4 regions of the Thermosinus thermophiluss DSM 23256 genome follow, and region 4 is predicted to be linked to each of the others. Evidence: riboswitches for the same ligand, from Rfam matches in the RefSeq annotation. Region 4 holds a riboswitch; each other region holds the start of a gene.

Region 1 (7,942 bases), on a different contig from region 4:
CATCAACGGGTCGCTGGTCGGCGGCGTCATTGGCATGCTGACCTATCTTTTGACGTTTTGGATTAGGTGATGGATATGGACTATCGTAAGCGGGCCGATCGCGTTTTGTTCGCCGTGTTTGTCCTCATGGTGGCAACGGTGGGGCTGAACTTTTATTTTCCGAAAATATTGTGGCTTGAGCTGGCGCAGGCGGCCGCTCAGGCCGCCTTTATCGGCGGACTGGCCGATTGGTTTGCCGTTACGGCGTTGTTTCGCCGGCCGCTGGGTATCCCCTGGCACACGGCCCTTATTCCCCGCAGCCGCGACCGCATCATTCGCGGGCTGGCGGTGGCGGTTGAGCAGGAACTCGTCAGTCTGGACGCCATTACCCGGCGGCTCGCGGGGGTACGGCTAACGCCGCTTCTTATTGCCTGGGCGGACACCAACCAGGGGCGCGCATTTTTTCGCGGCCTGGCGGCCCGGTGCCTACGGGCCGGCCTGGATAACGCCAGCCCTGCGGCCATAGCATGCTACCTGGAAGGCATAATACGCAACTACCTTACGACCAGGCCGCTGGCGCCCGAGCTTCAGAAAATAGCCCGGTGGGCCCTGGTGTCCGGCCATGCCCGGGCAGTAGCCGACATTATTCTGGACGAATTTATCCGGGGTGCACAAAAACCCGCCACCAGGCAGGCGATTTTATCCTTTCTCGAAAAGTATACCCGGCAGGCGACGTCCCCGTGGCAGCGCACCGTTCTTTGGCTGGCCGAGCGAACCGATGCCGTCAACTTGGCTGAACTGGCGGCGGTGCTGCAGCTTGATTTGGTGGAAACGCTGACTAAGGTCCGTCAGGGCGACCACCCGCTGCGGCAGTGGCTGAGGGAGCGGGCCGAAGCCTGGGTGGAGGCCTTAGGCACCGACCCTATCTTCGCGGCCAAGGTTGAGGCCTGGAAAGAGGAAGCGCTGGCGCGGTTGAACCTCAGCGAGCCGCTGCTTAAGATTGCTGCCGCTGCCCTGCAGGCAGTGCGGACCGGTCTGGCCGCCGGCGTCTACCATTCGCCGTTATTGGCGGCCACTCTCAGTCAGGCGGACGGATACTTACGCCGCTTCAAACAAGACCCCCACCTCCAGGCCTGGTTGGAAGGTTATCTGCAGGAGGCGCTCCACCACATTGTCCGGTCGGAACATTCCTTTATTGGCGCCGTGGTGGAAACGGCCCTGGCCCGCTTTGACGCCGAGGGCCTTAACCGGTTCGTGGAGGACAAGGTCGGTGAAGACCTGGCCTGGATCAGGATTAACGGCAGTGTCGTCGGCGCAGCGGTGGGGCTGCTTTTACAACTGTTTGTTCGGTTCATTTATGAGCCCTATGCCGTACCGATCATGCGGGCATGGTTTTCGTAAGGCGTAAAGTTCTTTTCTGAAGGACAAAAATTCGACTACTGTGTATTTATAAGAAGCATTTATGCTGAAATAAGTAAAAACTAATTGCTATATTGTAAACACAATGATAAAATAAAAACAAGAAAGGCAAAGGGGCCTTCGCACTAAAATGTGTGAAGACCCCTTTTCTTATAATTTTTTGTATAGCCGGAAAAGTCGGTCTCATGGGATAAGGCAATTATCACATATAATTGATACACAAGACTGAGGAGAGGAGAGTGGGAAGGGTTGGTATTTGCGGAAGAAGTCTGGCAAGAACTTCAGCAGTTTATGGTGGAAAAACGACGCGATTTTCACCGCTATCCGGAAACAAGCAATCAGGAAAGCCGGACAAGTCAGGCGGTGGCCGAGTATTTGCGCAGCCTGGGCGTAGAAGTGCAGACGTTTAGCGGCCATCACGGCGTCGTAGGCGTTGTCCGCGGCGCGGCGCCGGGCCCGGTTATTGCGCTCAGGGCCGACATGGACGCCCTGCCGGTGACCGAGGAAAACGATGTGCCGTATAGGTCCTTGGTTCCCGGGGTAATGCACGCCTGCGGCCATGACGCCCATACGGCCATGCTGATGGGAGTGGCCAAAATGCTGGCCGCGGCGCGGGAGGAGTTAGCGGGCGCGGTCAAGCTGGTGTTTCAGCCGGCGGAAGAAGCGGCGCCGGTCGGCGGTGCCCAACTCTTAATCGACGACGGCGTGCTGGAAAACCCTAAAGTGGACGCTATTTTTGGCCTCCATGTCTGGCCTGACGTTCCCCTGGGGCAGGTAGCCTTGCGGACCGGTCCGATGATGGCCGCGTCCGACCGTCTGACCATTAAAGTGCTGGGCCGGGGCGCGCATGCCGCCGAACCGCACAAAGGCGTTGACGCCATCGCCGTCGCCGTCGAAGTGTATCAGGGGCTAAGCAAGATCATGCACCGCTATATCAGTCCGCGCGATATGGCTACTATTTCGGTGGGCACCATCCGCGGCGGCGAGCGGTACAATGTCATCCCGCGCGAAGTGGTCATGGAAGGCACGGTGCGTACGCTCAGCGAGAATGTGCGCCAGGCCATCCCCAAGCTGGTGGAGCGCATGGTGCAAGGCGTGACGGCCGCCTACGGCGCCGGCTATGAGCTGGACTATCAGTTCGGCTATCCCGTGCTGGTGAACGATGCCAAAGCTGCCGGCATTGTCGCCGATGCCGCCGCCGAAGTGATCGGCCGTGCGGCGCTGCAGTCGGTAGAGCCCATCCTGGGGGCGGAGGACTTTGCCCGCTATCTTACCAAGGTTCCGGGCGCCTTTTTCCTGCTCGGCTGTCAACAGCCTGGCAACGCTTATCCGCTGCACAGCTCCCGGTTCGATGTGGATGAGCGGGCCCTGCTGCTTGGCGCCCGGATCATGTATAGCGTCGCCCGGAAGGCGCTGGCCGCTTATGCCGCTGACGCCGCGCTGCGGGCGTCATAACTAAAAATTTTAAGCTATTAAGGATAAGGAGGTTTTTGCATGGCGGAAATTTCGCGTCAAACCCCGCATGCACCGCCGCAAGTGGGTGCGTTCCAAAAGTTTCTTGATGTAATTGAATTCATCGGTAACAAGTTTCCCTCGCCTTTTATGCTTTTTGCCATTTTAGGCCTAATTGTTCTGGTATTATCTTGGGTCTTTGACGGGGCAACGGCGTCGTACATAGGCAAGGGCGGCAAGCCGGTAGTCGTAAAGGTGGTAAACCTGCTCAACGCCGACGGCTTCCGCTACATCCTGCAGGACATGGTGAAAAACTTCGTCAACTTCCCGCCCCTGGGGCTGGTCGTCGTTATGATGCTGGCCATGGGCCTGGCCGAAGCCACCGGTTTCGTGAGCGCCTTTGTCCGCCGGATCATGCTCGGCGTCCCGTCCTGGGCCGTTACCAGCACCATCTTTTTCCTTGGCATCAACGGTAACCTGGCCTCTGACGCCGCCACCGTCTTTATCCCCGCGGCGGCGGCCGCCGTATTCGCCAGCATGGGCCGCAACCCGCTGATGGGCATGTCGGTCGCCTTCGCCGCCACGCAGGCGGGCTTTAGCGCTAACGTACTGCCCGCCGGCACCGATGCGCTGCTGGCCGGTATTACCCAGTCGGCCATCGGTACTATTCCGCAGACGGCCAATTCGCCGGCCCACCCGCTGATTAACTATTATCTCATGAGTTCGTCCGTCATTATCCTGACGATTGTCGGGACGCTGATTGCCGAGAAAGTGGTGGGGCCGCGCCTTGACCGGCTACATCCCGTAACCGGTTTTGACATGAAGGCCAGCGACCATGCGCTTACCGCTGAAGAGAAAAAGGGCCTGCGCTACGCCGGTTGGGCCGCGCTGGGGTATGTGGCGCTGCTCCTCATCCTGCTGGTTCCGGAAAACGGCCTCTTGCGCGATCCCAAGACGCACGCCATTTTGCCTAAGTCGCCCTTCCTGGACGGCATTATTCCATTGCTCTTTTTCTTCTTCATGACCGTCGGCATCGCGTTCGGCATTGGCAAAGGCGTTATTAAAAAGGAAAGCGATGTTGCTAAATTTATGGGGCAAGGTCTGTCCGGCATTCTCAGCTTTATCGTCACCGCTTTTTCCGCCGCCCAGTTTATTGCCTGGTTCAATAAAAGCAACCTCGCCACCGTGCTGGCCATCAAGGGCGCCGATTTTCTGAAAGCACTCGACTTTACCGGCATATCCCTTATCCTCGCTTTTATCCTCTTTTCCGCATTCGTTGACCTATTCATTGTCAGCGGCTCGGCCAAATGGCTGATCTTAGCGCCGGTCTTTGTCCCCATGTTCGGCCTGTTAGGCTATGAGCCGGCGCTGACTCAGGCGGCGTACCGCATTGGCGAGAGCTCGGTCAACAGCATTACCCCGCTTAACTATTATTTGCCGGTGATGCTCGGCATTATGGCCAAGTACTCCAGTAACACCAAGGTCGGCATGGGCACTTTGGTCTCGATGCAGCTCCCCTTCGGCATCGGCTTTTTGGTTGCCTGGACCGCCTGGCTGATGGTGTTTATTCTGCTCGACTTGCCGCTCGGGCCGGGCGTTAAGATTTATCTGTAATTAAGTTTATCTGTAATTAAGCTTTTAACCGCCAAGTACGCAAAGGGCGCGAAGCTCTAAAAAGTATCCCTTTTTTGGCGCGACACGTGTCGCGCCCGCTACCCTTTGCGGCCTTGGTGGTTTTGCAGTTTTGTTAAAAATGCATGCGCCGATGCCGCTTATATTTACATAAAATTTTAACTAAAATAAATTATTAAAAAGTTATTGACATTCTGTTTACCAATATTATACAATTAACGCAAAAGTAATATACCGAACGTCCAAAGATAGAGGTGCGGGCAACATGAGTAGCTCCAGGGAGAAGGGCATCGCTGAACTGGAGGGAAAGGGTGACCGCCGAAGCATGGCCGGCTGCCGAACCGGTCATGCTGGTCCTGCGTCGAACAGGCGCCGGACTGTCACCAATTGCGTAATTGGTGGAGCGCTATCTCATCTGGCGTATATTCCAGCAAATATCTGCAGCAGTCTTTTGGCCCGGTGAGTAGCTTGCCGGGCCTTTACTTATGTCCGATCATATCTGGAGCGGTCATTTCATATGGTATATTGACTTTTCGCAGCAGGGAGGGGTTTGGGCGGCATAATAGCGACCCGGACGGAGTTAGGCATTGAAAAAGAGGAGGGGTGTACGTGTCCAAGTATATGAAATTATTATCCTTGGTGGTGGTACTCATTTTCCTGGTGGCGGCGGCCGGGTGCGGCGGCAGTTCCGGCACGTCGGCCGGCAAAGGCAATCTGGTGATTGCCATGGTTAACCCGCTGTCGGGTGACAGCGCTACTTACGGCGTGAGCCATAAGAACGGCATAGAACTGGCCCGGGAGGAGATTAACAAGGCCGGTGGCATTAAGGGGCAGCAAATCGAGATCCTCTTCCACGACGATGCCGGCGATCCCAAGCAGGCGGCGGCAGGGGCGCAGAAATTCGCCGACCAGAAAAACGTCATGGCCATCGTGGGGTCGTGCCTGAGTTCCAATACGCTGGCGATGGTGCCGATTACCGATAAAGCCAAACTGCCGCACTCGGTTGTTTCGTCCAGCACGCCCAAACTGAGCGGCATCAGCAAATACTTTTTCCGCATGGCCGTGCAGGACGCCCAGGTCGGCATCCTGATGGGCGACTTGATCGCCAAGAAGCTGGGGGCCAAAAAGGTCGCCATTTTGTACCCCAATAACGATTATGGCAAGGGTTTGACGGCGGCGATCGAAGACACGCTCAAACAGCATGGCGTAACGGTCGTGTCCAACCAGGCCTATCTGGCTACCGACAAAGATTACTCGGCCCTGCTCACCGGGATCAAGGCCCAGGGGGTTGACGCGCTGGCCGTGGCCGGCACCTATACTGACGGCGGCCTGATTACCAAGCAGGCCCGCGAACTCGGCCTCACCATACCAATCGTCGGCGGCACCGGTTTCTACAGCCCGAAATTCGTGGAAATCGCCGGCAAGGCGGCGGAAGGGGCCATTTTCCTGGGCGCCTTCGTGGCCTCCAATCCTGATCCGGCCGTGCAAAGTTTCGTGAAGAAGTATAAAGAAAAGTATAATATGGAGCCCGATACGTTCGCCGCCCTCGGTTACGACCAGATGTACGTCCTGGCCGAGGCAATGAAGAAGGCGGCGGAGAAAGGCGCCATCACCCGGGAAAACATCCGGGATGCCATGGCCCAGACTAGCTACAAGGGGATTACCGGCACGGTTACCTTTAACGATAAAGGCGACTGGGTCCGCCCGTACTTATATATCACCGTAAAAGACGGCAAGTTTGTTCTGTACCAGTAAAATGCAGCGCGGGAAGCGGTCGATAGCTGCTTCCCGCTTTTTGCTATACAATAATGGGGATCGCGCCTCTGCGCTCTCCGCGGTTAAAAGTTTGGGGGTGACAAGATGCTCTTGCTGCAGCAAATCATCAACGGTCTGGCCCTGGGCGGGATTTATTCCCTTATTGCCATCGGCTGGACGGTAGTATTCGGCATTATCGGTCTTATCAACTGGACCCACGGCGAGGTGTTCATGATTGGCGCCTTTGTGGGCTTTCTGCTCATTACGCACTTTAAGCTGAACCTCTTTGCCGCCCTCATTCTGGCCATGGTCGCCAGCGGCTTTACGGCCTTTCTGATTGACCGGCTGGCGTACCGTCCCCTGCGCAATGGCCCCCGCCTGGCGCTGTTTATTACGGCGCTGGGGGCGTCTACTTTCTTGCGCAATCTGGCGGCCATTATCTGGGAGCCCCATTCCCGGGCCTATCCCCCTACCCTGGACTTTTCCGTCATGACCTTGCAGTTTGGCGGCGCTTCGCTGACGGTTAACAGCCTTCAGGTGTTCATTTTTGTGGTTACCCTCGTGATAATGGCCTTTCTGCAGTGGTTCATCACCCGTACCATGATGGGCAAGGCCATGCTGGCCGCGTCGCAGGACATTGAGACCGTCAGCCTGATGGGGGTTGAGGTCAACCATTTGGTTACCATCACTTTCTGGGTAAGCGGCCTCTTAGGCGGCGCCGCCGGTGTCCTGGTCGGTGTTTTGTACGCAATCGACCCGATGATGGGCGCCATGGCCGGCCTGAAGGGCTGGGCGGTCGCCGTGCTCGGCGGGGTAGGCAGCATCACCGGGGCGATGGTGGCCGGGCTGATGCTCGGTGTGGCCGAAAATATCGCGTCCGTGTATATTTCCTCGGGCTATCGCGACGCCATTGCCTTTATTGTCATGATTTTGGTGCTGGTCATTAAGCCCACCGGCCTGATGGGTTTTAAATTCGAGGAAAAGGTATAGGGAGGTGGCGTCATGACAACTGCTCTCGCACCCGCATGGCGGCAGTCGCTTACAAGGTTTGTTCACAGTCCCCGCGCCGCTGTCGTTTTTAGCGCCGTGATTTTGCTTATCACCTTCCTGGACTCGCTTATTGACGCTCAGGACTATATTTTCAGCCCTTACTTCAAGCACATCGTTTTTGTCAGCCTGATTTACAGTATTGTTACGCTCAGCCTTAATTTTGTTTCCGGCTATGTGGGCCAGACCTCGCTTGGTCATGCCGCGTTCTTCGGCCTGGGCGGCTATGTATCGGCGCTACTTACCCAGCTTTACCACGTTCCCTATTGGCCGGCCTTTCTGGCCGCCGGTGTGGCCGCCGCCCTGGTGGGCATCCCGCTCGGGGCGCCGGCGCTGCGCGTCAAAGGGCCGTTTCTGGTTGTTGTGACTTATGCCTGTGGCGAGGTGTTTCGCTTTATCGCGCTCAACCTGGAAGTAACCGGCGGGCCGGCCGGGTTACCCGGACTGCTCACGCCGAGCATTGCCGGCGTGAGCTTTACCGACGTGGGCGCGACCGGTAAGGAACTTTTTATCGTTACAGCGCTGGTGTTCGCCCTGGCCTTGGCCTTCTTTATGTCCCGCCTGGAAGATTCGCGGATCGGCCATGCCTTTGCCGCCATTCGCGAAGACGAGATTGCCGCGGCGGCGATGGGGATCAATACGGCGTACTATAAGCTGC
Region 2 (7,942 bases), on a different contig from region 4:
GTTCATAAAGAAATTTACCAAGGACATCACGTACATTGGACTTGATACTGGCCCATTCGGTCACGCCATTGAGCTCGCACCTTTCCAAGGTTTGGCGAACTTTTTCTTTAGCTTCATCCATCAACTGTTCTGACTCACGCACGTACACAAAACCTCTGGAAACAATGTCTGGACCGGCCAAAATCGAGCCGCGTTGTTTATCCATGGTAACAACCATGACAAGAATTCCGTCCTGCGATAACTGCCGACGGTCTCTGAGGACAATATTACCCACGTCGCCAACACCGAGACCATCGACCAGTACTTTTCCGGCTGTAATTTTACCGGCAATGCAGCCCTTCTCACGAGTAAACTCCAATACACTGCCGTTTTCGGTAACAAAAATATTCTCTTTAGGTATCCCCAATTCCTGAGCCAGCTTAGCGTGTTTAATAAGATGGCGATATTCTCCATGTACAGGTACAAAAAACTTCGGCCGGATTAGGTTGTGCATAAGTTTCAGTTCTTCTTGACTGGCATGACCGGAAACGTGAATGCCAGATGTCGCTTCATATACTACATCTGCTCCCTGGCGGAATAAATAATCAACAGTTCTGGCCACCAATTTTTCGTTTCCGGGAATGGGCGTAGCCGATATAATAACCGTATCTCCCGGCATAATTTCTACTTTTTTATGATCAGACATGGCCATACGGGTGAGAGCGGACATCGGTTCACCCTGGCTGCCGGTAGTTATGATGACAATACTTGAGGGCGGATAATTATTTATTTCATCAATATCAATAAGTACTCCTTCGGGAACGCGCAAATAGCCTAATTCCAACGCAATATTGACCACATTGATCATGCTTCGTCCCAGAATCGCTACTTTACGCTTATACTTACAGGCCGTGTCAATAGCTTGCTGGATACGGTGAACATTGGAAGAAAAGGTTGCAATAATAATACGCTCGCGAGTGGTACGAAACGTTTCGTCAAAAGTCATGCCTACCGAGCGCTCACTAGGCGTGTAACCGGGTCTTTCAGCATTGGTACTGTCGGCCAGCAGGACTAGTACCCCCTGATCCCCTAATTCGGCAAACTTGTGAAAATCTGTAACTTTACCATCCACTGGCGTTTGGTCTAGCTTAAAGTCGCCCGTGTGGACGATAGTACCGATAGGTGTTTTGATGGATAGTGCCACAGCGTCGGCGATACTGTGACTCACGCGGATGAAACCAACTTTAAAGATACCGATATCGATTTGGTCGCCTGGCTTTACCGGTATTAATTTTTCTCCGGCTACATTGTTTTCTCGTAGCCGTCCTTCCAAAATGCCCAGCGTTAATGGCGTGCCGTATACCGGGACATTTAGCTGCTTAAGGACATACGGAAGAGCCCCAATATGGTCTTCGTGCCCATGAGTCAGAACGATAGCCCGGACAAAATCCTTGTTTTCCAAAAGGTAGGTAATGTCTGGAATGACCAGATCAATACCCAGCATATCGTCTTCGGGAAACGCCAGCCCAGAATCTATCACCAGAATATCGTCACCATAGCGGATGACTGTCATGTTTTTGCCGATTTCCCCTAAACCGCCAAGCGGAATAATTTGAATTTTCTGCGGTTGTTTGGCCAAAAAAAGCTACACCTCCAAGATATTCCAATCAATTATTATCCGCCGCCCACTAAGTAAAAATAAAAATACGCCCGTTCCATCCACTTGGTTTTCATTATACAATATTTGCTAGCATATAACAAGTAGAAAACCTTGTGCCTACGGTTATTATACGCAAATCCCCCTCAGCAATACAAACCGCTCATCTCAAAGAGATGAGCGGTCAATGTTTTTACCATCCGTATTTATACCAGAACGCCTAAATCCCGCATGGCCTTTTGGATTTGTTCCCGTTCCGCTACCGTCGGTGGAACCAAAGGCAGCCGGAGCGGACCGGCGTTTAGCCCGATAAGGTTGACGGCTGTTTTAATAGGAATCGGATTGGTCGTTACAAAAATTACCTTAAAGAAAGGCATCAATTCGAGATGAATGGCCTGTGCCTTCGCCAGATTGCCACTAAAGAAAGCGGCAATCATCTCCTGCATGCGAGTGCCTACGATGTGAGAAGCTACACTGATAATGCCAGCGCCGCCAACGGCCAGTATGGGCAAAGTAAGGCTGTCATCGCCGCTGTACACTAAGAAATCACTAGGAGTAATGCGGACAATTTCTGATACTTGATCTAAACTGCCGCTTGCCTCTTTTACGGCTACAATGTTTTTGATTTCGGCCAGCCTGGCAATGGTAGCCGGTAAGATATTCGAACCGGTACGTCCGGGAACATTGTAGACAATCAGCGGCAACGCCGTTTCTTCGGCAATGGCCTTAAAGTGCTGGTAATATCCCTCTTGCGGCGGTTTGTTGTAATATGGGCCGACCAGCATTGCGCCATGAACACCAAGTTTTTCCGCCTCTTTTGTCAGGGCAATGGACGCGCGCGTATCATTGGAGCCCGTACCGGCAATAACGGTAGCTTTGTCGCCGACAGCTTCCAGAACAGTTGCGTACAGCTTGATTTTTTCTTCTTTGCTTAATGTTGCCGATTCCCCGGTGCTGCCGGCCACGACCAACCCGTCAGAACCGTTGGCTACAAGATATTTGGCCAGCTCGGCCGCCGCCTTATAGTTTACGCTGTAGTCATCATTAAACGGCGTCACCATCGCCGTGAGTACCCGCCCGAAGTTTTTCATAAAATTCCCTCCTCTTCAATTCGCCAGACCGAATTTTTCGTGAAGCGCCACTACGGCTTTATTAACATCCGCCTTTTTAACTAAAACGGAAATAGATGTATGCGAATCAACGGTTTGTAAAATAGGTATATTATTCCTGGACAAGGCTTCGACAAAGCTGGCCATTACCCCCGGTACTTCCCGCATACCACCGCCGACCACCGAAACTTTGGCACAGTCACCGACCATCTCCACGGCATAACCCAGACTGCGCAACTTGGCAGCTGCTTTTTCTGCCACATCTTCCATAACCGTAAACATAATTTGCCCAGGATGGACATTGATTAGGTCAACACTGATGCCACTGTCGGCCATGGCCTTAAACACTTTGAAGCTCTCATTGTGGGTGGTGGCTGCATCCAAAGTAATTTTGATCTGCGCAATATTCGGCAGGTACGTTACGCCGGTAGCCACTTTATCTGCAACGGCTGTTTCCTGCGTGTCGCCTTTTGCTGTGCTCGTTATTAAGGTGCCGGGAGCGTTAGAAAAAGTAGATTTAACCACTAACGGTATGTTTTTTTGCATTGCGATTTCCACGGCCCGCGGATGAATGACTTTTGCTCCCTGATGCGCTAACTGGCACACTTCGGCGTAAGTAATGGAATCTAAAATTTTAGCGTTGGTCACTATGCGCGGATCAGCAGTCATGATTCCGTCGACATCTGTGTATATCTCAACCATTTCGGCATTGAGAGCCGCTCCCAAAGCCGCCGCCGTAGTATCACTTCCTCCCCGCCCAAGCGTCGTGAATTCACCGTCGACAGTAACGCCCTGAAAGCCGCAAACCACTGGCGTTTTGCCCATCCTGAGCAAGCCCATCAATCGTGAAGGATCAACTTTTAAAATTCGACTGTTATTGAAATTATTATCGGTAATAACACCGGCCTGACCGCCGGTCAGCATGACCGCATCAATACCAGCTGCTTGCAGCGTGCCTGTCATGACTACCGCGGAGATGATTTCACCGCAATACATAATCAGATCTAGTTCGCGGGCAGCAATATGTTTGTATGCGGAGCGGGCAAGGTCAATCAGGGTATCGGTAGCATAATGGTCCCCTTTCCGCCCCATAGCGGAAACCACTACGACAGGACTAAACCCTTGCTCCATTGCGCTGTGAATTTTTTGGACAACAAGTTCTCTAACCTGGGAGGATGCGACCGAAGTCCCTCCAAATTTTTGCACAATTATACGCATCCGTCACACCTCATACTAATTTATGGTCAATCATGTACTCAGCAATTTGCAAGGCATTTAGGGCCGCTCCTTTGCGGATTTGATCCCCCACTACCCACATGTTGAGCCCATAAGTGACCGACTTATCGGGGCGAAGCCTGCCGACAAACACTTCATCGCGATTAGATGTATAAAGTGGCATTGGATAGAGCATTTCGGCGGGGTCATCCTGCACGATAACACCGGGAAAAGCGGCAAGGGCACTGCGTGCTTCCTCAACCGAGAGCGGCCCCGCTAATTCTAGGTTAATGGCTTCGGAATGACTGCGGTAAACAGGTACGCGAACCGTTGTAGCCGTAATGGCAATGCTATAATCGTTGAAAATTTTATGGGTTTCATGAACCATTTTCATTTCTTCTTTAGTGTAACCGTCTTCAACGAAAACATCAATCTGCGGTATCAGGTTAAAAGCAATCTGGTAGTGTTTGGGCAGGCTAGCGCTAGGCAGGATACGAGCCTCGACCGGGCGGTCTTCCATTATTGCCTTTACCTGGTCGGTTAATTCGTCGATAGCCTCTTTGCCGGCTCCGGAAACAGCCTGATAAGTAGAAACAACAACCCGTTTGATTTTTACTCGGTCGTAAATCGGTTTTAAGGCCATAGCCATAATAATCGTCGAGCAGTTTGGGTTGGCAATAATGCCTCTGTGATTTTTAATTGCTTCCGGATTTACTTCCGGGACAACAAGCGGTACATCGGGATCCATCCGGAAAGTGCTGGAATTGTCTATCACGACGGCGCCAGCTTTAACGGCTTCCGGAGCAAAAACCTTGCTGGCCGGTCCCCCGGCAAAAAGAGCAATTTGCACGTCTTTGAACGATTCGGCTTTTGCTTCTTCGACAGTATATGTTTCGCCCAAAACTTGCATCTGTTTGCCGGCAGACCTTTCGGAAGCAAGTAATTTTAACTTCCCCACCGGAAACTTACGCTCTTCAATTAGCTTAATAAATTCCTGTCCTACCGCACCGGTCGCTCCCAAGATTGCAACATTGTATTTCATAACTCTCGCCTCCTATTACTCAGTTCACTTCATAATGTTTTCCAGTCCGTAGACAAGTCCGTCGACGGTTAAAACCCGCTTGCACGCCAACAACACACCCGGCATGAAAGACTCACGGGAAATGGAATCATGGCGAATCGTTAACGTCTGCCCAAGACCACCGAAGATAACCTCTTGATGAGCCACATATCCGGGCAGTCGCACACTATGGATACGAATGCCTTCAAAATTGCCGCCACGGGAACCAGCCAGTTTTTCCACCTCGGCAGGATGTCCCTGATGCATACTGCCACGGTTCTGCATGATTAGCTCGGCCGTTCGCAGCGCTGTTCCTGACGGTGCATCCAGTTTTTGGTCGTGGTGCAGCTCAATAATTTCCACATGGGGGAAATATTTCGCAGCTTCCTGCGCCAGTTGCATCATAAGCACTGCGCCCACGGAAAAATTCGGGGAAATAATCGCATTTACACGACTTTGCTTGCATAATTCCCTTACTTCAGACACATCGGCCTCGCTAAGACCGGTAGTGCCGACTACGGGACAAACACCGTTTTTAATTGCGATACGGATATTGTTCATTACCGTATCGGGGTTTGTAAAATCAACCATAACCTGGGGTTTGGTTTCGTTAATGACCGTTTGCAGGTCGTTGCCAACGGTTACACCTATTTTGCCTGCACCGATCAGTTCACCGACATCATCAAAATTGGACTTGATGTCTACCGCACCTACAATGCTGAGTTGTTCGTCCCTATGTACTGCCTTCAAAACTTCGCGACCCATCTTCCCATAAGCTCCACACACCATTACCCGAATCATTACCTTTCACCTCCTATAAAAATAAGAAGCAGCCGGTGAACGCTATCTCACCGGCTGCCACTAGCAGACAGCCTTAAAGGGAACAAGAAACACTGGTGTTTCCCCGCCCTTAGTTGAGATAGCGCTCCACCAAAATTAACTTTGGTGACAGTGTTACACCTGTTCGGCGCAACACCAGCACGAAAGCTTGGCACTCTTTCGTACTTCGGCGGTCATCCCTTTCCTTTCAGATCCTGGACGCCACTCTCCCTGAAAGTACTCTTGAGGACCGCACCTCTACTCACCCTGCGCAGGTTTATTATTCATTTTACGTTCATTGTATAATAATGGTTACACCAGTGTCAAACATATTTAAAAAAATTTATTATTTTTCCTACCGGGCATTATGACTTTCTACGTCCCGAGCACCATTTTGCCGGAGAACTTGGGCCGCTTGCTGTACTTTCGTCGCATCAGACCGGATTACCGCTAAAATTCCGCCTTCAGCAACATGCTGCTCATAGCGCCGGCTCACCTCTGCCGGAATACCCCAGTCGATCAACCCTCCGGCAATACCCCCTGCTACCGCGCCGCTCAATGCCGCGGCAATAGGTCCGGCAGCAACGATCGGTCCAATACCAGGAATAGCAAGCGCTCCTGCCCCTACCATGAGACCGCCGATCCCACCCAATGTTCCGCCGGTAAGAGCGCCATCGGTAATATCGTCATCAACAAATTCAGTGTTATTTTGCCTTTTACGTTCTTTGGAGACAACATTGATTTCTTCCGTAGAAAACCCCTGGTTACGCAGTTCGCTTACCGCTTTTTCAGCCTGTTGGTGGGAATCAAAGACCCCGATAACCATTTTTACATTCTGACCACCGGTGCCAGTTTTAGCGGCTTGACCTTGAACAGCCGATTGTGTCACTGCCTGCGACTGCATGGATGTAGTTTGAGTCTTGGCATAACTTGTAACAACATTGTTTGTTGTACCTTGATTTTGTTGATTTGTATTGTTTGGTGCCATGGTATGCCCTCCTAACATTAATTGTATTACAATTTAATGTTAGTCTTCCCACCATCGCTTTTAATATTCGTCTTCGTAACGCTCGCGTCGCATACTACCAGCGTACAGGCGGTCAATGGCGTTGTTCAAGTCGACAATAACGACCTCATCGCCAATCCGTTTAATGGCATGCCACGGAATTGTCGAACTCCGGTTGTCACTGAAGAAACTGAATAACCCGCCACGGGTAGGTAATATTAGAGCGTTTATCCGCCCGGTTTTACTATCAAAAGTTAATTCACATTCATCAATTATGCCGAGACGGGTACCGTCACCAAGATTAATTACTTCTTTCCCTGATAGTTCACTTAGACGCATAGTATCCTCCCTCTATAAGTTCTATTTATGTAAAAGAAGGTAGAGTTTTAGAAACAGCGGCTGAATAATGGCTACGCCCAAGGAAATTAGCGCCAACGGGTCGATAGCGACAGTCAAAAGTCCCACCGTTGAAGGTATTTCCAATTTTAAAAAAGACACAAGCATAATCAGTGAAAGATATATTCCGCCTGCGGTCGCCACCAGTTCCTGTACGGCAAGCGAAACCGGCGACGGTTTGGTCTTGTTTTCATCAAGCATTTGCCGGAAACGGCACGCCCTAAGCCACAATGACCATGCTATTAGCAGCGTAAGAAGGATAATAAGGCCAATGGCATACATGTAGTCCCCCCCTACATACTTCTAACAAATGGATATGCAGAGAGACAAAATTTATGTCAAAAAGAAAAAACGGCCAAATGGCCGCTGTCTATGTTCCCGTGCTTCCTATTCCTCCTATCCTGGTAGCTCCTGCTATACGGTCGTTGTCAACCAACATGTATTTATTAAAAATGCCCTGCGCAATACGCGTTCCTTTCGCAATTTGCACCGCTTGCGTCCCATGATTGAATACTGCGAGGATAATATGTCCTTCGTTGGTTGGATTATTATAATAATCGGCGTCAATAATACCTTGACCATTAATCAGACTTAAACCGTGCTTGACGGCCAGGCTTGACCGGATATGAATGCTCAAATACTCATCTGGCAGCATATAGGCTTTTAACCCGGTCGGAATAAGCGTAACCGTCTGAGGCGCA
Region 3 (7,942 bases), on a different contig from region 4:
AAGTTTAAAAACGAAAACCCTGAGGCCGACATTATCCGCCTTGGTATTGGCGATGTAACCCGCCCGCTGGCCCCCGCCGTTATCGAAAGCCTTCATAAGGCCGTCGATGAAATGGGACAAGCTGCTACCTTCCGCGGCTATGGTCCTGAGCAAGGCTACGAATTCCTTATTGAAAAAATCATCGAAGGCGACTATGCACCGCGCGGCGTGAAGCTGGATGTAGAAGAAGTCTTTGTCAGCGACGGCTCGAAAAGCGATGTCGGCAACATCCAGGAAATCTTCGGCATCGACAATATTGTGGCCATTACCGACCCTGTTTATCCGGTCTATCTTGACAGCAACGTCATGGCCGGCCGGACCGGCGAGTATAAAAACGGCCGCTTTGAAAAAATCGTTTATCTCCCCTGCAACGCCGAAAACAATTTTGTCCCCGCCCTGCCCAAGGAAAAAGTGGACATGATTTATCTATGCGTGCCCAATAACCCGACCGGTACTACCCTGTCCAAAGCCGAACTTAAGAAATGGGTAGATTATGCCCGGGAGAACGACGCGATTATTTTTTTTGACTCCGCTTATGAAGCCTACATCCAAGAACCCGATATTCCCCACAGCATTTACGAAATCGAGGGTGCGAAAGAAGTAGCCATCGAATTCCGCTCCTTCTCGAAAACGGCCGGCTTCACCGGCACGCGCTGCGCCTACACGGTCGTGCCCAAAACCGTCATGGCCTCCACCGCCGCCGGCGAAAAGTATCCGCTCAACAAGTTGTGGAACCGCCGCCAGACGACCAAGTTCAACGGCGTGCCCTACATCGTCCAGCGGGGCGCCGAAGCCGTCTACAGCCCCGAAGGGCAAAAGCAAATCCGCGAAATCATTCAGTACTATATGACCAATGCCAAAATCATCCGCGAAGGGCTTGAGAGTGTGGGCCTGCAGGTCTTTGGCGGCGTCAACGCCCCCTATATCTGGCTTAAAACGCCCCATAACCTTGACTCTTGGGCTTTCTTTGACAAACTCCTTACCGAAGCCCATATCGTCGGTACACCGGGCTCCGGCTTCGGTCCCTCCGGCGAGGGCTACTTCCGCCTTACTGCGTTCGGCAGCCGCGAAAACACCGAGCGGGCCATCGAGCGCATCAAAACCCGCCTCAAGCTGTAAAGAAAACCGAGTATTGAACCGCGGAGATAATCATGCCAATAAATGGCACCACAAAGCATGAAAAGTAAGTTTTTGAACTAATCTCGCGCGACAACTGTCGCGCGCGTAGCCCTTTGCGTTCTTTGCGCACTTTGCGGTTTTACGCTTTTCAGGGTAGGCCGCAAAGGGTATAACGGGCGCGACGCATGTCGCGCCTAAAAATTACTTTGCGCTCTTTGCGTACTTGGCGGTTAAAAAAATTTCGCACAGTAAAAAAGTCCTGTCAGCGCATACGCTGACAGGACTTTTTTATTCGGTTGTCGACGCGGCCGCCAGGCTCAGTTCGCACTGGGGAAAGTTAAGAGTAGCGAACAGGTCGGCAAGGGTTTCGGCGCGGCGGATGAGTTTGACGCTGCCGTCGGGGCGCAGCAGCAGTTCGGCCGAACGCAGTTTGCCGTTGTAGTTGAAGCCCATCGCATGGCCGTGGGCGCCGGTGTCGTGGATAACGACAATATCGCCAATGTCGATGCGGGGCAGCGGACGGTCGATGGCGAACTTATCGTTGTTTTCGCACAGTGAGCCGGTTACGTCGTAAATATGGTCAGCCGGCCAATCTTCCTTGCCGGCCACGGTAATGTGGTGGTACGCACCATACATGCCGGGCCGCATCAGATTGGCCATGCAGGCATCAAGCCCGACGTAGTTCTTGTAAATCTCTTTTTTGTGCAACACCCGTGCCACCAAATAGCCGTACGGGCCGGTGATCATGCGGCCGCATTCCATGGCCAGCTTGACCGGATGCAGGCCGTTAGCGACAATCTTGGCCTCATAGGCCTTACGGATTTCTTCACCCACATAGGCAAGGTCAACCGGCTGTTGCTCGGGACGGTAGGGAATGCCAATACCGCCGCCCAAATCGATAAACTCAACCTTGATGCCAAGTTTTTGATAAATTTCAATGGCCAGGTCAAACATCATGTTGGCCGTTTCGACAAAGCACTGCGGATTGAGCTCGTTGGAGATGACCATAGTATGCAGGCCGAACCGCTTAACCCCTTTGGCCTGCACGATGCGGTAAGCGTCAAATAGCTGCTGGCGCGTCAAACCATATTTGGCCTCTTCCGGCTTGCCGATGATGGTGTTGCCCTGTTTAAGGAGCGGCCCGGGATTATAGCGGAACGAAATAATCTCAGGCAGACCGGCGTGTTTTTCTAAAAATTCGATATGGGTAATATCGTCCAGGTTGATGATCGCGCCCAATTGTTTGGCTTTAATGTACTCCTCAGCGGGCGTGTCGTTGGAGGAAAAGATAATTTCTTCGCCCGTAATGCCGGCCATTTCGGCCAGAACCAGTTCGGCGAGCGAGCTGCAATCGGCGCCGAATCCTTCTTCCCGCAGGATCTGCAGGATATACGGATTAGGCGTTGCTTTTACGGCGAAATATTCTTTGAACCCAGGCGCCCAGGCAAACGCGGCCGTCAACTTTCTGGCATTTTCCCTGATACCCTTCTCATCATAAATATGAAAAGGCGTCTTATGCTGGCGAATGATTTCTTCCAATTTTGCTTTGGTAAAGGGGAGCTTTTTCTCTGCCATAAGGATACCTCCTGTTAGAATATTGAATGCGGCCGGGAGCGCCTCAGCTAATATGAAAACGGCCTGCGAGACCATCTCGCAAGCCGCTAAAAATGCTTATACCAAGCCCTATACTAGCCGTGCAAGATAGCGCTCCACCCGAATTTGCTCGGATGACAGTCTTACCCTTATTTAGCGGCAAGACCAGCAGAAGGTCCTTGGCCATGACCTGCTGCTTCGGCGGATATTCCTTTCTGCACCCTTCATCGCCGGCCTGCTCATGAATGCATACTCTTAATAGCCGCACCTCTATCTCACTATATTTAATTATCGTCTCTAGTATACCGAAGCGAGGCAGGTGTGTCAACACTTTTTCCCGCCCGTCCCGCCTTCACGGCAGACTCTCTTCCCCCGCGTTGAGAAGGCTATTTCAAGCGGTTTTTCGGTTTGGCAGCCGCCTTGGCCTTGCCGCCGCTTTTGGACTGGCGTTTATTCCCCGTTTTGCCCTTGACCTTGTTCCCTTTCCGGCCTTGGTCGTTGGCCGCCTTATCAGCTTCGCCCCGCCACGGTTCGGCGGCAAAGGCAAGGTCAATGGTGCGGTCGGCGGGATTGACGCGCACCACCCGTACCGCTACCGCATCGCCCAGGCGGTAGGTGCGCTTACTGCGCTCGCCGATCAGGGCATATTGCTCTTCCGCAAACTGGTAGTAGTCGTCATCCATACTGGAAACATGAACCAGTCCTTCGACGCCGTTATCCAGCTCAACGAACAGGCCGAAGGCGGTCACCCCGCTGATAATGCCGGGAAATTCGTCCCCGACGAACCGGGCCATGTATTCCACTTTCTTAAGGTCTACCGTCTCCCGTTCGGCCTCAGCCGCCGCCCGCTCCCGCTCTGACGAGTGCTGGGCCACGGCCGGCAGCATTTTGGCCAGCTTTTCCCGCCGCTTGGCCGACAATTCGCCGGTAGTGAAAGTTTCGCGCAAAATGCGGTGGACGATGAGGTCAGGATAGCGGCGGATTGGTGAGGTAAAATGGGTGTAATACCGGGCCGCCAGGCCGAAGTGGCCAAGGTTTTCCGCCTCATAACGGGCCTGTTTGAGCGAGCGCAGCATAACCGTGCTGATAATCCGCTCTTCCGGCCGGCCGGCAATGCGGGTAAGCACTTTCTGCAGGGCAATCGGATGAATATCGTCGACTGAAGTTAACCGCTGGCCAAAATTATGGAGAAGATCGTTGAGCTTTTCCATCTTTTCCGGGTCCGGCTCCTCGTGAACGCGGTAGACTGCCGGCACGCCAAGCCGGTGCAGGTGTTCGGCCACCGTCTCGTTGGCCGCCAGCATGAACTCCTCTATAATGGACTCGGCCAGACTGCGGACCCGCTTGACCAGTTCAACCGGCCGCCCCTCCTCATCCAGCTTGACCTTTATTTCCGGGAAATCGAAATCAATGGCTCCGCGGCGCATACGCCGCTCCCGCAGGATATGGCACAGCCGGGCCATTTCCTCCAGGTGGTCGACAAGGTCGGCATACTGCCGCCGCAAGTTTTCATCCCGGTCAACCAATATCCGCCGCACGATATTATAGGACAGACGCGTATGGACGCGGATTACGCTGGGAAATATTTCGTAGCGGACAATGCGACCGCCGGCATCGATTTCCATATGGACCGACAAGGTCAGGCGGTCTTCGCCGGCATTAAGGCTGCAAATGCCGTTGGACAGCCGCGGCGGCAGCATCGGCAGCACCCGGTCGACCAAATAGACGCTTGTTCCCCGGCGGCGGGCTTCGACGTCGAGCGGGGTATTTTCCCGCACATAGTAGCTCACGTCGGCGATGTGGACGCCGAGCAGATAGCGGCCGGCGGACAGCCGCTCGACATGGACGGCATCATCCAGGTCTTTCGCGTCCTCGGCGTCAATCGTGACGATGGGCAGGTCACGGAGATCGCGCCGTCCCGCCAGTTCCGCCGCACTGATCTCTGCCGGCGCGTCAGCCGCCGCCCGTTCCACCTCCGGCGGAAAGGACCGGGGCAGATTGTGCTTGGTAATGATGGATAAAATTTCGATCCCTGGGTCGCCTTTTTGCCCCAGTACTTCCACAATCCGCCCTTCGGCGCTCCGCTGCCGCTCAGGCCACTTGGTGATTTCCACCACTACTTTGGCATTGTCCTTGGCGCCGTTTCTTTCGCCTTTGGGCACGAAGATGTCCTGCCCCAGGCGGGGGTCGTCGGGGACGACAAAGCCATAGTGGCGGCTGGCCGCGAAGGTGCCGACGATCCGGTGGTTGGCCCGCTCGACAATGCGGATAATTTCGCCTTCCCGCTTTTTGCCGTGGACAGGGGTGCGGCGATGAATGCGGGCGACGACCCGGTCGTTGTGCATGGCCGTCATAGCGGCATCAGCAGTAATATAAATATCCGGCTCTTCGGGGTTGTCAGGAACAACGAAACCGTAACCCTTGCCGCTGGCATGGAAACGGCCCACGATGAGGTTCATGCGCTCCGGCACACCGTACTTGCCGTAGCGGGTCTTGATAATCAGAGCTTCGGCTTCCAGCTCATGCAGGATCGGCCAAAAATCGATCAGTTCCTTGCCCTTAAGGCCCATTTCCTCCGCTAGGTCCTCAGCAGTAAGCGGCCGGTAGGCGTCATTGCGCATAAAATTAAGGATCTTATCCCTTAAGGCCGTTTTTCCCATGTTCTCCCGTCCTTTTATTTATACATTTATTTGTCAACGACGGCAACGAGCGCCTTGCCTTCGGCCGTCACCGTGCCGTCCGGCAGGCGTACCTCGCCGGCCAGTTCATAGATGCGGCCCCGCTTGGCCACGATCCAACCGACAACCGTCAGGGCCTGTCCAACCGGAGTGGGCTGGCGGTACCGCACCTCCAGCCTGGCGGTTACGGCATTCATCCCTTTGGCATAAATATAGCGGGCCATGATTTCATCGAGCAGGGTACTGACAATACCGCCGTGGACGATGCCGTCATACCCCTGATGCTCCGGCCCGGCGGTAAAATTAGTGACATATGTATTGTTTTCTTCCCGAAAAGTTAATTTCAGACCGATCGGATTTAGTCGCCCGCAGGCGAAGCACCACTCGTTTCGCTGATCCATCTCACTCTCTCCTCAAAAACACGTCTATCTGGGCAAAAACCTCGTCCCGTTCGACATCCAGCGTCACCACGTGCCCTGACCGCCGGAGCCAAATGAGCTGTTTGTCGGCGCTCCCCAGGCGGTCAAAAATGTGGCGGGCACTTTCGGGCCGCACGGTATGCTCGGCCTGGGACTGAATGACGAGGGCCGGCGCCGTAATCACCGGCAGCAGCTTATCAACATGCTTGATAAGTGCCAATAAACTGGTAACACAATCTAGCGGCGTGCGGTCATAGCCGACGGTGTAAATAGGGTCGACGTCATAGCGTTTGCGTTTCTTCGGAATATAGCGCCGAAAGAGCCGGTATGCCGGCAACAGGTGCAGCCGCCGGTCGGCAATGTAGATCGGGGCGCTGAGGGAAACCACCTTGTCCACAGGGTATTCGGCCGCCAATTTCAGCACCATTAGTCCGCCCATCGACAAGCCAACGGCGGCGACTTTGCGGCACAGTCCCCGCAGCAGATGATAGCCGTCCTCAACGGCGCCGTACCAATGCGGCCAAACCGTCAAACGCATTTCCCGCTCGTTTGTGCCATGGCCGCAAAGACGGGGCGCCAGCACGGTATAGCCGCGGTCGTGCAGGTACTGCCCGGCCAGCCGCATCTCGGCCGGCGAACCGGTGAAGCCGTGCACCAGCAGCACGCCGTAGTCGCCGCCCGGCAGCAAAAACGGCTCGGCGCCACGGATAATCGCCACCAGACCACCTCCTATGGTATTATCATTATACCATTATCAGGCAATTCTAAACACCGCCGCAAGAACAAAAGCGCTAACGCGCCTTTTTAATAAAACCGCAAAGATGATCATGCCAATAAATGGCGCCACAAGCAATAGAAAGCAACATCATTCCACCACTTACCTCATACCTCATACCTCATACTTCATACTTCATACCACTTTCTACTTTCCGCTTACCATTTTCCATAGTTAAAAAGCGCCAGGGCTAGACCTGGCGCTTTCAGTGTTAGAAGAACAACATCGGTGCGATGATGAGGGAGATGGTACCGGCAACTTTGATGAGCGGGTTCATCGCCGGGCCGGAAGTATCCTTGAAGGGGTCGCCTACCGTATCGCCGATAACGGCGGCGGCGTGCGTCGGCGTGCCTTTGCCGCCGTATTTGCCGGCTTCAATGTACTTCTTGGCATTGTCCCAGGCACCGCCCGCATTGGACATGAAGATGGCGAGCAGCACGCCGGCGGCGGTGGTGCCGGCCAAAAATCCGGCAAGCGCTTTGGCGCCGAGCAGGAAGCCGACAAGCAGCGGCGTGCCAACGGCGAACAAGCCAGGCGCGATCATTTCGCGAATCGCCGCCTTGGTGCTGATATCGACACACTTCGCATAGTCGGGGCGGCCGGTACCTTCCATGATCCCGGGAATCTCGCGGAACTGGCGGCGGACTTCGCCGATCATTTCAAAGGCCGCTTTACCGACAGCTTCCATGGTCAGGGCGCACACGATGAACGGCAAGGTGGCGCCGAGGAAGATACCGATGATGACCCCCGGCTCGGTGAGGTTGACGACCAGTTTGCCGTCGACCAGCAGGCCGGACAGTTTCGGGTTCTTGGCCACTTCTTCGCCGAACGCGGTAAACAGCGCGAGTGCGGTGAGAGCGGCCGAGCCGATGGCGAAGCCTTTGGCGATGGCCGCCGTGGTGTTACCCACCGAGTCCAGCTTGTCCGTTGTTTTCCGGATTTCGGGACCCAGCTCGGCCATTTCGGCAATGCCGCCGGCATTGTCGGCGACAGGGCCGAACGAGTCAACGGCCACGACCATACCGGCGGTGCACAGCATGCCCATGGCCGCCATGGCGATGCCGTAGATGCCCGCTTGGCTGTACGCCAGCCAGGTGGCGATGGCGAAGACAACCATCGGAATACCGGTACTGCGCAGGCCGGTGGCCACGCCGGTAATAATATTGGTAGCCGGACCGGTCTGGGAAGCGTCGGCGATATGCTGGGTGGGTTTATGGGCGTTGGAGGTATAGTATTCGGTAATGATGCCGACAAGGACGTTAACGGCTAGGCCGGCCACAATGGCGATGAAAATGCCAAAGCCTTTGGCGCCGAAAATT
Region 4 (7,942 bases):
TTTGACCATGTTGCACAATACGCCGTTTGGCGATATCGTCGACACCGAAGATGACATGCAGCCGTACCTTTGGAAAGCTCTTACAACTGCGACGCAGCTTTATCGGCTAACGGCGGCGGTAATCGGCACGATGACGGTAAACAGCGATGTTTTGTTGGCCAGAGCCCGCGAAAGCTTTGCTACCGTTACCGAACTTGCGGACACACTGGTTAGAGAGTGCGGGATATCTTTCCGGCAAGCGCATGCGGTGGTGCAAAAGGCGGTCAAGACAGCACTTGCGGCGAAAATCGGTGTGCGCCGGATTGATGCCCGGCTGGTGGCAGCCGCTGCGGAGGAGGTATTGGGGAAAGCCATCGCTGTAAATGATGAAATGATATCGCAGGCGCTTGATCCGGTAAACTTTGTTATGCGCCGGTGTTTGCCCGGTGGACCGGCGCCTGTCGAGGTGGAACGGATGATAAACAAGCGCCGGCCGATACTGGCAGCTAACAAAGCTGCAGTGATCGATATTCAGCTGCGGATAAAGAAGGCATTGGAGTGGTTGGATGAAGTTGGGCACAGCTGGAGCGAAAAAGCATGAAGGTTTAATATTAGCCGTTGATGGCGGTGCAACCAATTGTCGGGCGGTGCTGTGCACGACTGACGGTGATGTACTGGGTAGCGGCCGTAGCGGACCGTGCAATTACCAGAATGTAGGAATAACAGTCGCAATAAGAAGCTTGGAGGAAGCGATTGGAAAAGCGCTAGCACCGTCCAGGCAGAAACGCAAGTTGAAGGCGGCCGTGTTTGGCCTTGCTGGTCTTGATACCCGCAAGGATTATCGCCTAGTTTCTGACGCCGTTGCCAGAATGCTGGCGCGTTTGGGCATAGAAAGCGAAGAAACGATTGTTGACAATGATGGAATAATTAGCTTACTTGGTGCCATTGGTCATGAGAATGGCGTTTTGGTTATTGCCGGAACAGGTTCGATAGCATGCGGAATTACTAAGCAAGGGAACCGTTCAAGAGCAGGGGGATGGGGATATCTTCTTGATGATGCCGGCAGTGGCTATGCCATCGGCAAAGCGGCGTTGACGCATGTCATGTACGTTTACGACGGACGGGAAAGGGAATCCGGTGTTGTAAAGGCGATATTGGACCAGCTGGCGTTTGCAGATCCGGAAGATATTGTCGACTGGGTATATAGTTCGAGCTTTTCCGTTGACCAAGTTGCTGCCTTAGCTCCTGTTGTTTGCCGTTTGGCCGAGGAGGGCGATTGGAAAGCGCGCGGCATTGTGATGGATGCGGTGTTAAGCTTAAAACAGCTCGCCATGTCAGTTATCAATCGCCTCGGTCTTCGCCAGACGCCTTTTTATTTGTTGTTGTCAGGCGGGGTGTTGCAAAAAGCGACTTTTTTGCGCGCTATGCTGATTGATGTAATAAGAACAGAATGTCCGCAGGCGGAATTTGTCGACGCGCAATACCCCCCAATCTGTGGTAGCGTTTTGCGGGCGCTAATGTATGAAGATATTGATCATCGTAAGGTATTGGCTCGGCTAAACAGCCAGCTTTTTGACATTAAATAACATAAATGTTACTTGAATGGTTTTATGGGGGGAGCAGAGGCATGGAGTATATATATACGAGCGACTACCAGGCCATGAGCCAAATGGCTGCCCGGTGGGTGGCACGGGAAGTGTTGCGTAATCCAGCTTTAGTCCTTGGCCTGCCAACAGGGGAAACGCCGATCGGTATGTATAGATATTTGATCCGTTTAGTGGAAGAAGGGTTAATAAGTTTTGCCGAAACGTGTACTTTTAATTTGGATGAGTATGTAGGCCTGGGGCCGGATCACCCGCAAAGCTACGCAATGTATATGAAAGCTCATTTTTGGATTAAAGCTGGGCTAAAGCCGGAAAACATCAATATTCCTAATGGGATTGCTCCTGACCTTGCCGAAGAATGCCGCCGATACGACGCGAAAATTGAACAGGCGGGCGGGATTGATCTGCAAATACTGGGTCTTGGTCTAAACGGTCATATCGGCTTTAATGAACCTTCGCACAATCTTGCGATACGGACGCATGTAGTCGACCTAACGCCCGAAACCATCAAAGCCAATGCGCGCTTTTTTTCCAGTATGGACTTGGTGCCACGACAGGCAATCACCATGGGCATTGGCACAATCATGCAAGCGCGCAAAATACTGCTGTTAGTCAGCGGCGATAATAAAAAAGAAATATTGCGCAAGGCGGTGTACGGCGAAGTCAGCACGATTGTTCCCGCCAGCATTTTGCAATTGCATAGGGATGTGACGATAATTACCGATATCAAGATTTGAATAGTACGGCTACCCCCAACCCCTTGATATAGAAGGGTTGGGAACAATGTCACAAGTTAAACACACCAATGATAATTACATATTGAATAATAATTGAGAATTTGGTATCATTAAATTAAAATTGATTCCTTTTTTCATTTGCGCCGTAAATTAAATATACTTATGCGGCAAATGTATATGCGGGGCGGATTGGATGGGAATTTGTTCCTATACAAAAAGCCGGGATACAAGCCGTGGAGTTTACGGTCTATTGCCGGAAAGGTAATGGGCGCTTAGTAGTCTACACCTGGTTTGTTTTGAATAATCAAAACAAACCAGGTGTTCTTTATTTTCAACACTATGAACTACTTCACGTAGTATTGAAAACCACCAAAATTATCACCAGTAGCTTAGATAAAGAGGTGATAACTTTTTATGTTTTATTAATGTATATAATGCACTGTATATTGTGTACAACCATGACTATTCGTTCTGCTATTTAACATAATTGAAGGGAGGGAGAACAATGGACATTTATAGCTATGCTGCTTTTGCTTATGGAATTACAGCCGCTATTTCCTTAGCCACGGTTGGTCTGATACTAATAATTAACAACCTTGTAAACCGCATTTAAAATGATCGAGGAGGGTTATTTATCATTGTTTTGGTAAAAATCTGGCTGTCCGTTTTTATACCTTGGGGATTTAAGCGTTGATTAAGAAAGCTTAATAGTTGATCCATATATAATTCGATGTCAGGGGAGTGTCCGGCAATCTGTGTAAATGGAATAATCTAACAATAATTTGTGCATAATAATAATGCTTTTATTCACACGCAGGATAGGGCAACGCTGGGGAGCGACCCGAGCGGCGAGTGAGGTTTGGCAGGGCGGATTCCTATAGGAGCCGCCTTTTACTGCCGCCCTGGAAAACAAAAGCGATAAACCCCGGGGGTCCGGGGGCAGAGCCCCTGGGCTATATAGCCATTTTACCCTGTAGCCGATCCTCAAAGAAGATCATCAACTGTCCGAATATTATTCCCCAGTTTCGGATCGGCATACTCCATTTCTTGGATATTTCCTGCACTGACATATAGACTGATTTCCTAACCGCATCGTCCGTCGGGTATATCGTCTTGGTCTTGGTGAACTTGCGTAACATCCGATGGAAGCCCTCCACCGCGTTTGTGGTGTATATCAGTGTACGGACCTCCTGCGGGTACTTGAAATAGGTGGACAGCTCCGCCCAGTTTGCGTCCCATGATTTAAGGATTTGCGGGTATTTCCTGCCCCACTTTTCACGAAACTCCTCCAGTCGGTATTCTGCATCCTCCAACGTCGGCGCTCCGTACACCTTCTTTAAATCCGCCATGACCGGCTTTATGTCCTTGTACGGCACGTATTTTGTGGAGTTGCGGATCTGGTGTATCACGCACAGCTGCTGCTCCGTTTTGGGGAAAACCGTCTCAATGGCGTTCGAGAACCCGCTAAGGTTGTCGCGACATGCGATGAAGATATCTTCCACGCCCCGGTTTTTCAACTCGTTGCATACGGTAACCCAGAAGCTCGCACTTTCGTTTTCTGACAGCCATATCCCCAGTATTTCCTTACGCCCTTCAAGATTGATCCCCAAGACGGAGTAAAGGCACTTATTGACAACACGGCTGTCCTTGCGTACTTTAAACATGATCCCGTCTAAGAAGACGATTGGATATATAGCATCGAGAGGCCGCGACTGCCATTCAACGACAGCCGGCATAAGTTTGTCAGTGATCCGGCTAATGAGGCTCGCTGAGGCTTCTACCCCGTATATATCGCGGAGGTGATCCTCAATATCACGGGTGGACATACCTTTGGCGTACATGGCCATAACCCTCGCTTCGATGTCGTCAGTGCGTGTCTGCCTTTTTTCGATGGCCTGCGGCTCAAAGGTGCCGTTTCGGTCGCGCGGAACCTTGATTTCGCTCTCGCCCCATTCGCTTTTTATTGTCTTTTTGCCGTAACCGTTGCGGCTATTGCCACTGTTATTTCCCAAAACGCTGTGCTTTTCATAACCCAGATGCTCGTCCATTTCGGCTTCAAGCATTTTTTCTAGCGCTCCGGAAAACAAATTCTTGAGTTTCGCCGTCAGCTCGGCGGGTGTTGTACAGCCTTCGCAGATCAGTGCTGCGAGCTGTATTTCCTTTTCGTTTAACTGTGTCATGGTGATATCTCCCTTTCATCATTCTATTGGAGATTATTGCCATTTACACAGTTTAGAATACATTCTCGATGTCAGGGATTGCTTCAATCGGAATATTATTTATTTCGCGGACACGCTCGATTAGTTCGGTTAAGTTAATTTTTTTCATTGAAATGCTGCACCTCGTTTGGTTTTATAGTCGCAGGATCAGTCTGACTTATCAGTTTCTTTTTTTTGGCGCGTAAACATTTTCGCCGCCGCTTACAACATTACCTGTTATAACACCCCAATAATCTCAATAACGAGTATACGCGTTTTTTCTAAAGGGAATATTTTCCATATTTTCGTTGTTTTTCTCCAGTTGACACGTAATGTACTTGCTGCTACACTTTAGTAGGAATTTAAATAAAGAAACTGTAGAGTAGAGGCGCGATAACTAAGAGTACCAAAGACTTTTGAGCAAATGGGTCTTTGCGAAAGGAGTTGTCGCCGAAGTCTGGGAAAATTGCTCGGTTTTCCCAGGCTGGGTCTGGGTCGAATAGGCACAGAACTGTCACCGAAATGTTTATTTCGGTGGAGCGCTATCTCAGAACTACGTTGGCTCTAAGGCCCAAGAATGCCTTTGAACAGGTGCTGAGATATCTCCTCGGTACCTGTTTTTTGTTTTGATAAAGATTAAAGAAGGAGGACAGAACATTATGAAGAGCAAGCCGCGACCTGAGTTAAAAAAAGGGCTGGGGTTGGCCGCGGCCACCGCGCTGGTCATGGGCAACATGATTGGCTCAGGTATTTTTATGATGCCGAACACGCTTGCCAACAGCGCTGGCCCTGGGGCTTCGCTCCTGGCCTGGGCCTTTACCGGCATCGGATCCATCCTGCTCGCGTTGACATTCGCCAATCTAGGCTCCCGATACCCGCAAACCGGCGGCCCGTACGCATTCTCCAAAATGGCCTTTGGTGAGTTTACCGGCTTTATCAATGCCTGGTCATACTGGATTGGGGCTATTATCGGCAATGCTGCTATTTTAACGGCTTTCGCCAGCTATTTATCCTTTTTCTTCCCGATCGTTAAAGAAAATGGGCTTGTGGCCTTTACTATTACATCTTTTCTGCTGTGGTTTTTCACGTTAATTAATATTAAAGGGGTACGGGAGGCCGGTCTTGTTACCCTTATCACTACCATCTTGAAAGTTGTTCCCTTAATTGTGTTTGTGATTGTCGGCGCCGGTCATTTCGACCTCAAAATTGCCGGGCCGATGTTTCCGGAGGGAAAGGGCATTGAAACTATCTCGGCTGCCGCTACCGCGACACTGTGGGCGTTCATCGGTCTGGAGTCGGCCACCGTTGCCGCCGGTGAGATACAAAACCCGGAGCGCAACGTCCGTCTGAGCACCATCTGGGGTATTGGCCTGACGACCGTGCTGTATCTGGCGATAAGCCTGGTAGCCATGGGCACGATGAGCCAAGATGCACTCGCGCAATCTTCCTCGCCGCTGGCTGATATTCTCAACCAGTATTCCGGCGGCTGGGGTTCGGAATTTATCGCTTTGGGCGCCCTTGTCTCCACCCTCGGCGCCACTGCCGGCTGGGTATTATCTACTGCCCGCATCAGTTTCGCCGCGGCCGAGGACGGTTTGTTGCCTAAGGGTCTCGCCTCCGTTCATCCTAAGTTTGCTACGCCGCACACTTCGCTTATTGTCAGCGGCATTATTGCTAACGTCATCCTTATCCTTAACTATGTAGATTCGCTGACAGCGGCCTATAACTTCATGATTTTATTAGCTACCTTATCCTTTTTGCCGCCGTACGTTTTTGCCGCGGCGGCCGAAATACTGCTACTGTCCAAACGTACCGGGCAGTTCTCTTTTGGGAATTTTATCAAAAATTCTTTCCTCTCGCTCTTGGGCTTCGCTTATGCCCTGTGGACCATCTACGGCAGCGGTGCCGAGGCTGTTATGTATGGCTTTTTGCTTATCCTTATCGGTATTCCCGTTTATCTGTATATGAAGCTTAGCAACCAGTCGGTTATGGAAACTGCAAATATTAATTCGTAACCGCTAAGACTGCCTCACTAATTAAGGTCTTGTTGCAGTTATTATTCTTCGACGAAGCTTTCTGAGGCAAATGTAAATAATTTAAAAAGCAGCAGGGCTCCACCACTACTGTGGTGGAGCCCTGCTGCTTTCTCAGGCCAAGAATGTGGCAGTTATTGTCCTTGCATTATTTTAGGGAGCGTCCAGTGTTCTCGGCCATAGCGAGAAGTTCGGGCTGGCTGTTGATGGCATCTGCCGGTCCCAAACCGCCGCCGACGATATTTTTCACGAGTTCCATCTTAAAAAAGTTGCCGAGCCAATGGTTTAGGTAGTCTGATAAAGATTGAAAAACTTCGGCAGGTGCGCCGCTGGCCGTAACGGTAATGTATTTTTTCCCCGGCAGATAACGTATTTGATAGTCCGCATCCATGAAGGTGTACCAGCGGTCAAAAAAATTCTTCATTTGTCCGGTCATTTGTCCCATATATACCGGAGTGCCAAGAACAAGACAATCTGCCTCCACAATTTTTGGATATAGGGTTTGCATGTCGTCTTTAATGGCGCAGTACTCGCCCTTGGTGGTTTTGCATGTGCAACAGGCAACGCAGTCGTGAATGTTCAGGCCAGTTATATTAATAACCTCCGTTTGGTGTCCTGCTGCCGCGGCTCCCTTGCATACGGCGGTTACCAGCGCTGCCGTATTGCCGTTTTTCCTCGGGCTTCCAATAATCCCCAAAACTTTCATCGGCGTCTTCCTCCCGCTATAGATGGTAATATGAAAAAATATCATAATAAAGAGCACCCGTCAAGAGTGCTCTTTAAGCTGCCAGCCATTAATTAACATTCAAAGCTCTTAGCCGCTTCAATATCTTTTTGGGATACGGTTGCACTAACCAGTTTGGTGATAACCAAGTCGCCGGATACGTTTAAAGTAGTGCGGCACATATCCAGGAAGCGGTCAACACCCAGTATCAAGCCCATGCCTTCGGCAGGAACGCCGACCGAAACGCACAGGATTGCGATTAGCGGCAGGGACCCGCCGGGAACACCCGCTGTGCCTACGCCGGCCAAAACGGACATTAACACAACAACAAGCTGGCTTTCAAGGGGTAGGTTGATGCCATAAACTTGCGCCAAGAATAAGACAACGACGCCTTCAAACAATGCCGTTCCGTTCTGGTTGGCAGACGCGCCGCAGGTAAGTACGAAACGGGCAATCTGGGGGGGCATTTTTAGAGTCTTTTCAGCAGCTTCAAGGGCGATCGGCAGAGTTGCGTTGGAAGAAGCGGTTGAGAAGGCATAGACGTAAACTTCTTTACAGTTCTTGAAGAACTCCCAGGGGTTGGTCTTTGCAAAGATTTTTAGGAAAGAACCATAAACAACAAACTGTTGGATAAGGAGACCGAGTACGACCACCCCGGCGAAATAAG

What was found. Region 4 has a riboswitch for lysine ahead of BLQ99_RS02635 (amino acid permease). Riboswitches for the same ligand answer to the same signal wherever they lie in the genome.
Region 1: linked by a shared signal. The riboswitch ahead of BLQ99_RS07905 (ABC transporter substrate-binding protein) and the one ahead of BLQ99_RS02635 (amino acid permease) in region 4 are both predicted to bind lysine.
Region 2: linked by a shared signal. The riboswitch ahead of dapB (4-hydroxy-tetrahydrodipicolinate reductase) and the one ahead of BLQ99_RS02635 (amino acid permease) in region 4 are both predicted to bind lysine.
Region 3: linked by a shared signal. The riboswitch ahead of lysA (diaminopimelate decarboxylase) and the one ahead of BLQ99_RS02635 (amino acid permease) in region 4 are both predicted to bind lysine.

What each region holds. Positions count from the first base shown of each region.
Region 1 is NZ_FNBU01000011.1:8,430-16,371, reverse strand. Features, by position in the region: gene BLQ99_RS07925 (DUF445 domain-containing protein) at 1-70, shown strand, start outside; gene BLQ99_RS07920 (DUF445 domain-containing protein) at 76-1,380, shown strand; gene BLQ99_RS07915 (M20 metallopeptidase family protein) at 1,648-2,853, shown strand; gene BLQ99_RS07910 (AbgT family transporter) at 2,893-4,464, shown strand; lysine riboswitch at 4,724-4,899, shown strand; gene BLQ99_RS07905 (ABC transporter substrate-binding protein) at 5,092-6,237, shown strand; gene BLQ99_RS07900 (branched-chain amino acid ABC transporter permease) at 6,343-7,227, shown strand; gene BLQ99_RS07895 (branched-chain amino acid ABC transporter permease) at 7,240-7,942, shown strand, end outside.
Region 2 is NZ_FNBU01000002.1:459-8,400, forward strand. Features, by position in the region: gene BLQ99_RS01255 (ribonuclease J) at 1-1,618, opposite strand, end outside; gene dapA (4-hydroxy-tetrahydrodipicolinate synthase) at 1,843-2,727, opposite strand; gene dapG (aspartate kinase) at 2,743-3,951, opposite strand; gene BLQ99_RS01270 (aspartate-semialdehyde dehydrogenase) at 3,974-5,002, opposite strand; gene dapB (4-hydroxy-tetrahydrodipicolinate reductase) at 5,027-5,821, opposite strand; lysine riboswitch at 5,933-6,108, opposite strand; gene BLQ99_RS01280 (general stress protein) at 6,195-6,827, opposite strand; gene BLQ99_RS01285 (YlmC/YmxH family sporulation protein) at 6,888-7,184, opposite strand; gene BLQ99_RS01290 (hypothetical protein) at 7,206-7,523, opposite strand; gene BLQ99_RS01295 (dCTP deaminase/dUTPase family protein) at 7,612-7,942, opposite strand, start outside.
Region 3 is NZ_FNBU01000021.1:7,454-15,395, forward strand. Features, by position in the region: gene BLQ99_RS11510 (LL-diaminopimelate aminotransferase) at 1-1,158, shown strand, start outside; gene lysA (diaminopimelate decarboxylase) at 1,447-2,733, opposite strand; lysine riboswitch at 2,853-3,032, opposite strand; gene rnr (ribonuclease R) at 3,138-5,411, opposite strand; gene BLQ99_RS11530 (PaaI family thioesterase) at 5,438-5,830, opposite strand; gene BLQ99_RS11535 (alpha/beta hydrolase) at 5,832-6,566, opposite strand; gene BLQ99_RS11540 (sodium-translocating pyrophosphatase) at 6,835-7,942, opposite strand, start outside.
Region 4 is NZ_FNBU01000003.1:19,055-26,996, forward strand. Features, by position in the region: gene argH (argininosuccinate lyase) at 1-580, shown strand, start outside; gene BLQ99_RS02615 (N-acetylglucosamine kinase) at 546-1,565, shown strand; gene nagB (glucosamine-6-phosphate deaminase) at 1,607-2,320, shown strand; gene BLQ99_RS02625 (DUF1836 domain-containing protein) at 2,930-3,091, opposite strand; gene BLQ99_RS02630 (IS256 family transposase) at 3,274-4,500, opposite strand; lysine riboswitch at 4,894-5,071, shown strand; gene BLQ99_RS02635 (amino acid permease) at 5,178-6,533, shown strand; gene BLQ99_RS02640 (flavodoxin family protein) at 6,700-7,257, opposite strand; gene BLQ99_RS02645 (dicarboxylate/amino acid:cation symporter) at 7,350-7,942, opposite strand, start outside.